One region of the Clostridium sp. BJN0013 genome, then DNA from elsewhere that is predicted to be linked to it. Evidence: a T-box and tRNA genes for the amino acid it is inferred to sense, from the RefSeq annotation. Region 1 holds a T-box; the other holds one or more tRNA genes.

Region 1 (5,520 bases):
GATAAGTAATAAAAAGATCCTAAAAATATATTTTTAGGATCTTTTTATTAAGGAGATCTTATCCAGATTTGAACTGGAGATAAAGGTCTTATAAGTTGTATATTTTGCTAAAAAGGTTGGTAATATCTATTTTTAGCTATTTTGTAGTATAGTATTATGTTAAAATTATAACATAGTTAAAAATAGGAGTAAACAAGTAACATATTCCAGTTATAAGGAGAGAAATATTATTGTGAAAAATAGGGCATTATACACTGTATTTATGGCATAGGAATTTGGACAATTCTACAAGTATTTTGCTGGACATTAGTTGTGTTCGCATCTCTTTTGTTAAAATACTTAATAGATGTGCAATCAGTATTAAAACTTTCCATTATAGGCTTTAGTTTAGTCTTCATGTATGGAGTCAGTATGAATATTTGTATGACTGTATTTTATGGATCCATGACTGGTATAAGAGCATATTTTTTTATAAGTTTTCCTTATGACCTGGCACATGCAGTATCAACTTCAGTAACATTACCTATACTTGTGAAATTACTAAAAAAAGTAAAAATATATTTTTAATAGGTCTAAATTTTAAATTATGTATCAATTATAAAAATGGTTATTTTATCTCAAAACCGCTATTTAAGTTCAAGTGGAGAAAAGCATTCATTATGAGCACACTGCAAAAGAAGTGAAACCCAAATAAAAAGCAGCCTGTATACTGAAATAACAGCATACAGGCTGCTTCTCTAAATAAAAAATTGGAGGCGCCACCCAGATTTGAACTGGGGATAAAGGTTTTGCAGACCTCTGCCTTACCACTTGGCTATAGCGCCATATTATTGGAGCGGAAGACGGGATTTGAACCCGCGACGTTCACCTTGGCAAGGTGACGCTCTACCACTGAGCCACTCCCGCAAAACTGGTGGCCAGACCAGGAATCGAACCAGGGACACGAGGATTTTCAGTCCTCTGCTCTACCGACTGAGCTATCTGGCCAAAATGGCGACCCAGAAGGGACTTGAACCCTCGACCTCCGGCGTGACAGGCCGGCACTCTAACCAGCTGAGCCACTGGGCCATAGTGGTGGGCACAACAGGGCTCGAACCTGTGACCCTCTGCTTGTAAGGCAGATGCTCTCCCAGCTGAGCTATGCGCCCATGAAAAACTTTCATTACGTGACAAGTAATATTATATATTCACACCTACATATTGTCAATACTTTATTATAATTTTTTAATATATTACTAAAATCAGAGTTTATTTTAAAAACTTGGGTCAATTTCACCTGTAGAAGTCAGGCAGTTTCTTAAATATATTATAATTTAATCTTAAAAATTATTACTGTCGATATTTGACAGCAGAAAATTGAATAGAGATTTTGTTTAGACATATACTACTTTGGAAGGGAGTGTGAATAAATGCTGTTGCTAACCATAGTATATAATAAAGAAAGAGATCGTATAATGCAGGGAATAAGAGAGATAAAAGAATATTTTAAACACAAAGATATACTCATTGGAATATATGAAAGTATAGAGTGTAGTACTCACTTCCTTAAAATATTTTGTGATAGAGAATTTAATGATAAACTTAACAATATATTTGATATACATGTTGCCAGTATTATTTACAATATAATAATAGATGAATTTTGTAAAAAAGATATGGGAGCTTTTTTATCTGACACATACTTTTTTTTAAAATATGAAGAATTAGAAGAAATTAAAAAAGAGAGTTTAAAAGTATTAAGAGGAGAAATGGAAATTAGAGATGAGGATTCTATTTATTGTATAAATAAAAGAAATGATATAATAGATAAAATATGTGGATGTATAGATGAAAATAGGGAAATAAATATAGAAGGATTTATGACCTTTAGAATGAAAGAGCTTCTAGATGATCTGGAAACAATTATTGATCGGGTAGTGGAGAAATACATGGCGGAAAAGGAATATAATGAGTTTATAAAGCTTTTAAAATATTTTATAGAGATTCAAGAAAGTAAAATGGATTATCTGAGCATAATTATTTCCAATGATGGGAAATACATTATAAATAACGAGAGGGAAGAAGATATAACGGATAGTTTTTTTAAAGATCTAACAGAATTAAAATATAATGCCAATACAGACTTGGATGATATTCTAATAAGTGCATTGATAACAAATTCACCTGAAAATATAGTAATACATTGTGTTGAAAACTGTAAAAATAAAGAATTAATAGATACTATAAAAAATGTTTTTACACATAGAGTTAAATTTTGTGATGATTGTAAAATCTGCAGACTTATAAAAAATAATTTAAACAGGGTATAGAATATCAAGTAATTCTTGGATTTAGATGGAGTTTGTTCATTTTTCTTCATCTCAATCTTAGAATAATTTATTCAGGGCATACAAGTGTTTATTTCCCACTTTTAAAAAGATAGGGATATCATAATCACAGCCTTTAGATAAAAACTTCTATTTTTATATTGACATAATAATTTTAGAATAATATAATGATTGAAAATAGAAATAAAGACTATGAAGAGGAAAGTAGATAAATTATTTGCTTTAAGAGAGAAGGATTGTAAGCTGAAATATCCTTTAGGTAAAATTTATTAAAAACCACCTTGGAGTTGTATACTGAAATTTTAGTAGGTATTTCCGTTATCCTGCGTTAAGGATATAGAGATAGTAGCATTTAAAGGTATACTTTTACTATAAAGTATGGTGCTATTAATTTGGGTGGAACCACGGCAAAACTCGTCCCATTTCAGGGAAGAGTTTTTTATTTGTTCATTTTTATTTATCCGAACGCTGGAATTAGATAACGCCCCCAATTCCTTCAAAATGGAGGATAGGCACTGATATGAACATGGATAAATTCTTCTTAGGTTCAATGGAGAAAAGTATTCCTCATGGGCAAACCCTACCTGAATCTAAGAATCACTTGATTTGAAAGTTAAAACATGAAAGATCTGTTTGAAGGAGGAATAACTGTGATAAAAATAAGTTTAAAGGATGGTAAAAAAATAGAAGTGGAAAAAGGATCAAAAGTAATTGATATTGCATCAAAACTGAGTATTTCTTTATCCAAGAAGGCATTGGGAGCTGTGGTAGACGGTAAAGTGGCAGAACTCAATGATGAAATTAATGAAGATTGTAAACTTGAAATTTTGACCTTTGAAGATGAAGAAGGAAAGAAGATATTAAGACATACAGCTTCTCATATACTTGCCCAGGCCATAAAAAGGTTGTATCCGGAAGTTAAGCTTGCTATAGGACCAGCTATAGATTCAGGATTTTATTATGATGTAGATGCCGAATTTTCCTTTACTCCGGAATTGCTTGAAAAAATCGAAGGCAAGATGAATGAAATAGTTAAGGAAGATATAAGATTGGAAAGATTTGAACTTCCAAGAGAAGAAGCCATAAAATTTATGGAAGAGAAGGATGAACCCTATAAAGTAGAATTAATAAAAGATTTGCCGGAGGATTCAGTAATATCTTTTTATAAACAGGGTGATTTTGTAGATCTCTGTGCAGGTCCTCATGTACCTTCTACAGGAAGAGCTAAAGCTGTAAAGCTTCTTTCTATAGCGGGGGCCTACTGGAGGGGAAATGAAAATAATAAAATGCTTCAAAGAATATATGGTACTGTATTTGAAAAGAAAAGTGATCTCGAGAATTATATTAAATTAATGGAAGAAGCAAAAAAAAGGGATCACAGAAAATTGGGCAAGGAATTAGATTTATTCAGTATACATGAGGAAGGACCAGGATTTCCATTTTTCCATCCAAAGGGAATGGTAATCAGAAATACCCTGCAGAATTTTTGGAGAGAGATGCATTCCAGAGCAGATTATAGTGAAATAATGACTCCTATTATATTGAATGAAGACTTATGGCATAAATCGGGACACTGGGATCATTATAAGGAGAATATGTATTTTACTAAAATAGACAATGAAAATTATGCTATAAAGCCTATGAATTGTCCAGGATCAATACTTGTGTATAAAAGTAATATAAGATCCTACAGGGATCTTCCTAAAAGATATGCAGAGATGGGTATAGTTCACAGACATGAAAAATCCGGTGCACTACATGGTCTTATGAGGGTAAGATGTTTTACTCAGGATGATGCCCATATATTTGTTACCAAGGATAATATTGCAGATGAAATAATAAAGGTAATAGATCTTATAGATAATTTTTATAAAATATTTGGTTTTGAGTATTTTGTTGAACTCTCTACAAGACCTGAGGATTCCATGGGTAGCGATGAAGATTGGGAAGCTGCAACAGAGGGGTTAAAAAATGCATTGAAAATTGCAGGACTTGATTATAAGGTTAATGAAGGAGATGGAGCCTTTTATGGTCCTAAAATAGATTTTCATTTAAAGGATTGTATAGGTAGAACATGGCAGTGTGGAACTGTGCAGTTGGATTTTCAGATGCCTGAAAAGTTTGACTTAAATTATATAGGTGCAGATGGAGAAAAGCACAGACCTGTTATGATACACAGGGTAGTGTTTGGCTCTATAGAAAGATTTATAGGCATTTTAATAGAACATTATGCAGGAGCATTCCCTGCATGGATTGCTCCTGTACAGGTTCAGGTTATGAATATAACTGATTCTCAGGCAGATTATGTGGAAGAAATAGCTAAGGTGCTGAAAGAAAATAATATAAGAGTGGAATGTGATATTAGAAATGAGAAAATAGGTTATAAAATAAGAGAAGCACAGATGCAGAAGGTCCCTTATATGATTATCTTAGGAGATAAGGAAATGAAAGCTAAAAATATATCTGTAAGAAGCAGAAAAGAAGGGGATATAGGTACTATGGCTTTAGAGGATTTTATAGTAAAACTTAAAGAAGAAATAGATAAAAAAGTAAGCCATGTATAATCTGAAATTTTTTAGAAAATGGCAAAAATTATATATTGACTGTAGTAAATAAAAATAGTACAATGTAATATGTTAAGAAGAAACAGCCGTTTCTCACCTTACAGCAAAGCTAGTGAGGTTGTGGTTATAAGAATTTCTTAATTGTCAAGATTCTTTACTATGTGATTTATTCAAGGGCGGCTTTAGGTCGCCTTTTTTATGTGTACTTATAAATTCACTATATTAGAAGAATTTTAGATATTTTCATTTGAACTTCAGGATATTTGTATAATAGAATATGACTAAAGCTTCAAGCAAAAATATGGCAATGATTTTATTTAAGTAGGAAAAGCATGATTGAGAGGAGGAATTTATTATGCCAAAAATGAAAACTAAAAAAAGTGTGGCTAAAAGATTTAAACTTACGGGAACAGGTAAATTAAAGAGAGCACAGGCTTTTAAAAGTCATATATTGACAAAGAAAAGTAGAAAGACTAAGAGAAATCTTAGAAAAACAGCATATGTTTCAGAAACTCAGGAAAAAGTAATGAAAAAATTATTACCTTATGTGTAACTGAATAATTCTAAAAGGAGGTTTTTACTATGGCAAGAGTAAAAAGGGCGGTAAATGCCCGTAAACATCATAAAAA
Region 2 (5,520 bases), 900 kb from region 1:
TGAACAGCTTCAGTCAGGAGTTAGAATAGATGTAGATGAAAGAAAAAAAAATCCTATGGATTTTGCAGTTTGGAAGAGTAAAAAAGCAGGGGAACCTTCATGGAAAAGTCCCTGGGGAATGGGAAGGCCTGGATGGCATATAGAATGTTCTTGCATGGCTTATAACATATTAGGCGAAACTATAGACATACATGCAGGTGGCTCCGATTTGAAATTTCCTCATCATGAAAATGAAATAGCTCAAAGTGAGGGCAGAACTGGAAAGGTTTTTGCTAGATATTGGATGCATTCTGCATTTGTAAATGTAAATAATCAAAAAATGTCTAAGTCTTTAAATAATTTCTTTACTACAAGAGAAATTTTAGATAAATATGAACCAGATGTTGTAAGATTATTTATGTTGTCGGGTCATTATAGGACTCCTATAAATTTTAGTATTGAACTTTTAGATTCTACTAAATCAGCATTAGATAGAATTTATAATTCAATTACAAATTTAGAAGAGCTTTTAAGTAAAGCTAAGGATAATGGAATATTGGAAAGTGAAGTAAAATATAAAGAACATCTAAATAAGTACAAACAACGATATATAGAGAAGATGGATGATGATTTTAATACTGCAGATGCCATATCGGTAATTTTTGATTTAATAAGAGATGTAAACACCAATATAGATGAAAACTCATCTATGGATATGATTAAATATTCACTTGATTTAATAAGAGAATTAGGATTTCCTCTTGGAATACTTCAAAGATCCAAAAGGGGAAATATAGAGACAGAAATTGAGCTTTTGATAGAAAAAAGACAAAAAGCTAGACAGAATAAAAATTGGGCATTGGCAGATAAAATAAGGGATGACTTAAAAGATAAAGGAATAATTTTAGAAGATACTTCAGGTGGAGTAAGATGGAAAAGGATATAAGGATAGTTGTATTTTTTGAATCAGGAGAAATTAAATGGAAAGTAATTTGCTGAAAATAAAATTTGATAAAATAGATATTAGACAATTAAATCCCCTTACACTTGCATTTGTGGGAGATGCTGTATATGATGTACTTGTAAGAACTTATTTAGTAAATAAGTTTCAAAATATGTCTGTGCATAATCTTCATGTTAGAGCTATAAAGTTTGTAAAAGCTCATTCTCAAAGTGAAATTATAAAGAGATTAGAAAAACAATTATCTGAGGAGGAGCTTTATTTTTTTAAAAGAGGAAGAAATGCTAAATCTGGAACAGTTCCTAAAAATGCAGATATACAGGAATATAGATTTGCAACGGGATTTGAAACTTTAGTGGGATTTTTATATTTAACTGGTGAATTTGATAGATTAAATTACTTATTTGAATTTATAATAACTTTGAATAATAAGGGTGAATTTTAAAATAAAAAATAATTAAATTTAAAGTATAAAGGGTATAGATATGAAAAATAAGCATAATATCGTAGAGTGCGAAAATAAAATAGAAAATTTAAAAAATAAACCTAAATTTAGGGAAGATTTAATTGAAGGAAGAAATGCAGTTATTGAAGCTTTAAAATCCAATAATGTAACTATAGAACAGATTCTCATATCAGATGGAAATATGTCGGGTTCTATAAATACAATATTTGCAATTGCTAAGGAAAAACATGTAGTTGTGAAAAAAGTGGATAAAAGAAAATTAGATAAAATTTCTCAAACAGGAGTGCATCAGGGGATAATTGCACATGTAACCCCTTATAAATATTGTGAATTGGAAGATATATTGGATTATGCTTTAAAAAGAAGGGAAGCTCCTTTTATAATTATATTAGATGAAATAGAAGATCCTCATAATTTTGGAGCTATAATAAGAACCGCTGAAGTATGTGGAGCTCATGGAATTATAATACCTAAAAGGAAAAATGTTGGTATAACTCCTACAGTGTATAAATCCTCCGCTGGAGCAGTAGACTATATGAGAATATGCAAAGTTACAAATTTAAATACCGTAATAGAAAAACTAAAAAAACAGAATATATGGGTATATGGGGCCGACATGACTGGAGAAAGCTATTGTTTTGATGTTGATTTTAACAGTTCTATAGCTTTAATTATAGGAAGTGAAGGAAGAGGGATATCAAAGCTAACTAAGCAAAAGTGTGACAAATTAGTAAAGATACCCATGATAGGGAATATATCCTCTTTAAATGTTTCTGTGGCATCAGGCATATTAATGTATGAAATACTAAAGCAAAAAATAAAAAGTGATAAAAATTGAGAATTATTTTTGTAGATGGATATAATGTAATAAATAGTTGGCCTGAATTAAATGATATAAAAGATTATAGTTTTGAAGCTGCAAGACAACAACTTATAGAAACTTTAAGTAATTATGCGGCCTATAAAGGTTATAGTATTTTTATAGTATTTGATGCTCATAAGGTGGCAGGAAGTTTAGAAAAGAAGAAAAAAATAAGTGAAAATGTTATAGTAGTATTTACTAAGGAGAATGAAACAGCAGACTCTTTTATAGAGAAAACGGTTAATAGAATAGGACGTAGAAGTGAAGTATTTGTGGTAACTTCTGATTCTTTAGAACAACAGATAACATTTCAAAGAGGAGCTGTAAGAATGTCTTCTATTGAATTTTATCATGAAGTTAAACAAATAGAATCAAAAATAAAAAGTAAAATTGAGAATAAATACTCTAAACAAAAACATACTTTAGAGGATAGAATAGCAAAGGATATGCTGGAAAAACTTGAAAAAATTCGCAAAAGTCGTTAAAATCTATTGACTGTAAATTTAATTTTAATGTATAATTAAATCATGTTCTTTATATTTGTTTTGGAGGGGATATCTTGGTGGATATGAGTTATAATGGTAAGAAAATTTCCTCCTTTGAAGAAAAATTGGATGAGGAAGTAGTTATTCAAGCAAAAAAAGGAGATGTAAGAGCTCAAGAATACATGATAAATAAATATGAAAATTTTGTTAAATCTAAAGCAAAATCGTATTTCCTAATTGGAGCAGATAAGGAAGATATTTATCAAGAAGGTATGATAGGGCTTTATAAAGCAATAAGGGATTTTAAAACAGATAAATTATCATCCTTTAAAGCTTTTGCTGAACTTTGTGTGACACGTCAAATAATAACAGCCATAAAAACTGCTACCAGACAAAAGCATATTCCATTAAATACGTATGTTTCTTTAAATAAACCTATATACGATGAAGAATCTGACAGAACCTTATTGGATGTTTTATCAGAAGCTAAAGTTGCCGATCCAGAAGAATTAATAATTAGTAGAGAAGAATTAAAGCATATACATAGTGAAATAGGTGAAGTACTGTCCAGTTTGGAAATGGAAGTTCTTATGTCTTATTTAGATGGTAAATCTTATCAAGAAATTGCTTGTGATTTGGATAGACATGCCAAATCCATAGATAACGCTTTGCAAAGGGTTAAAAGGAAGTTAGAAAAATGCTTAATTAATAAATAGAAAATACATATTGACAAAAAAATGTACTTGTATTAAAATTGATAATCGGTATGTAGCATTTATTAGTATTAAAAGCAAAGGTTTCAGGCGGGAGTAGTTCAGTGGTAGAACACCAGCTTCCCAAGCTGGCTGTCGCGGGTTCAAGTCCCGTCTTCCGCTCCAATTAATTGCCCATGTAGCTCAGTAGGCAGAGCGTCACCTTGGTAAGGTGGAGGTCACCAGTTCAATCCTGGTCATGGGCTCCAATTTAGGTAGTAATTTTATGAAGTTCTTACAACACACCAGGATGAGTTTACTTAAATAAAATGTGTAACAAACAAGGAGGAAGAAGTAATGTCAAAAGAAAAGTTTGAGAGAACAAAACCACATGTAAACATAGGAACAATAGGACACGTAGACCATGGTAAAACTACATTGACAGCAGCAATAACAATGGTATTAGCAAAAGAAGGGAAAGCATCTGCTACAAAGTATGATGAAATAGATAAGGCACCGGAAGAAAAAGAAAGGGGAATAACAATAAATACAGCACATGTAGAATATGAGACAGAAAATAGACATTATGCACATGTGGACTGTCCAGGACATGCAGATTATGTAAAGAACATGATAACAGGAGCAGCACAGATGGACGGAGCAATACTTGTAGTAAGTGCAGCAGATGGTCCAATGCCACAGACAAGAGAACATATACTACTGGCAAGCAGGGTAGGAGTACAGTATATAGTAGTATTTTTAAATAAATCAGATCAGGTAGATGACCCTGAATTAATAGAGTTGGTAGAAATGGAAGTAAGGGAATTATTAAATGAATATGGATTCCCGGGAGATGATGTTCCAATAATAGTAGGAAGTGCATTAAAGGTAATTGAAAATCCAGATGATGCAGAAGCGACTAAATGTATATATGAATTAATGGAAGCAGTAGATACTTATATACCAACACCAGAAAGACCTATAGATAAGCCATTCTTAATGCCTATAGAAGATGTATTCACAATTACAGGAAGAGGAACAGTAGCTACAGGAAGAGTAGAGAGTGGAGTGCTTAAGATAGGGGACGAAGTAGAGATAGTAGGATTAAAAGAAGAGAAGAAAAAGACAGTATGTACAGGAGTAGAAATGTTTAGAAAGCTTCTGGATCAAGCTATGGCAGGAGACAACATAGGAGCATTATTAAGAGGGATACAGAGAGAAGAAATAGAGAGAGGGCAGGTATTATCAAAACCGGGATCAGTAAAGCCACATAAGAAATTTGTAGGGCAGGTGTATGTATTGAAGAAAGAAGAAGGTGGAAGACACACACCATTTTTCAATGGATACAGACCACAGTTTTATTTTAGAACAACAGATGTAACAGGGTCAATATCATTACCAGAGGGAGTAGAAATGGTAATGCCAGGGGATCATATAGATATGAATGTAGAACTTATAACACCTGTTGCGATGCATGAAGGATTGAGATTTGCAATAAGAGAAGGTGGTAGAACAGTTGGTTCGGGTGTTGTTACTACAGTATCTGAATAAGTGTGTTAAGGACTGGGTTTCTAGACCTAGTCCTTTTGAAAGTGTAGAATGGTATTTTTTATAATTTCAATAGCATTGACATAAAAACTAAGTTGTGATAAATTGTTTAGGTAATGTATTAATTTAAAGGTGGATTTTTAATTGAACATAGAGTATATATGAACTTATACATATACTTGGGAGGTGTTGAAATTAATGAGAGTAAAAGTGATATTAGCATGTACAGAATGTAAACAGAGAAACTATAATACAACAAAAAATAAAAAGAATAATCCTAACAGATTAGAAATAAGAAAATATTGTCCGTTTTGTAATAAACATACAGTCCATAAACAAACTAAATAATATTAAGATGCACAGGTGAAAAATTTTGAGGATGTGAACGAAATGTCTGCACGTGATAATGCCAAAAAAGTTGATAGGCAAGTTACGCCTGAAGGGGGATTCTTTAATTTCTTTAAAGGATTAGTAGTGGAATTTAAAAGGATAACTTGGGCCTCTAAAGAAGATGTAAAGAAAGCAAC

Evidence for each region. The T-box of region 1 lies ahead of thrS (threonine--tRNA ligase). A T-box ahead of a tRNA ligase gene usually reads a tRNA of that ligase, here a tRNA-Thr.
Region 2: it has a tRNA-Thr gene. The T-box ahead of thrS (threonine--tRNA ligase) is inferred to sense a tRNA for this amino acid. The anticodon was not compared.

The regions. Positions count from the first base shown of each region.
Region 1 is NZ_CP162495.1:722,410-727,929, forward strand. Features, by position in the region: gene AB3K27_RS03910 (hypothetical protein) at 412-567, shown strand; tRNA gene AB3K27_RS03915 (tRNA-Cys) at 751-824, opposite strand; tRNA gene AB3K27_RS03920 (tRNA-Gly) at 832-906, opposite strand; tRNA gene AB3K27_RS03925 (tRNA-Phe) at 912-987, opposite strand; tRNA gene AB3K27_RS03930 (tRNA-Asp) at 992-1,068, opposite strand; tRNA gene AB3K27_RS03935 (tRNA-Val) at 1,073-1,148, opposite strand; gene ytxC (putative sporulation protein YtxC) at 1,410-2,309, shown strand; T-box leader at 2,511-2,752, shown strand; gene thrS (threonine--tRNA ligase) at 2,978-4,891, shown strand; ribosomal protein L20 leader region at 4,960-5,096, shown strand; gene rpmI (50S ribosomal protein L35) at 5,247-5,444, shown strand; gene rplT (50S ribosomal protein L20) at 5,474-5,520, shown strand, end outside.
Region 2 is NZ_CP162495.1:3,925,791-3,931,310, reverse strand. Features, by position in the region: gene cysS (cysteine--tRNA ligase) at 1-925, shown strand, start outside; gene AB3K27_RS20370 (Mini-ribonuclease 3) at 960-1,385, shown strand; gene rlmB (23S rRNA (guanosine(2251)-2'-O)-methyltransferase RlmB) at 1,426-2,244, shown strand; gene AB3K27_RS20360 (NYN domain-containing protein) at 2,241-2,753, shown strand; gene sigH (RNA polymerase sporulation sigma factor SigH) at 2,837-3,469, shown strand; tRNA gene AB3K27_RS20350 (tRNA-Gly) at 3,557-3,631, shown strand; tRNA gene AB3K27_RS20345 (tRNA-Thr) at 3,639-3,714, shown strand; gene tuf (elongation factor Tu) at 3,803-4,996, shown strand; gene rpmG (50S ribosomal protein L33) at 5,192-5,341, shown strand; gene secE (preprotein translocase subunit SecE) at 5,384-5,520, shown strand, end outside.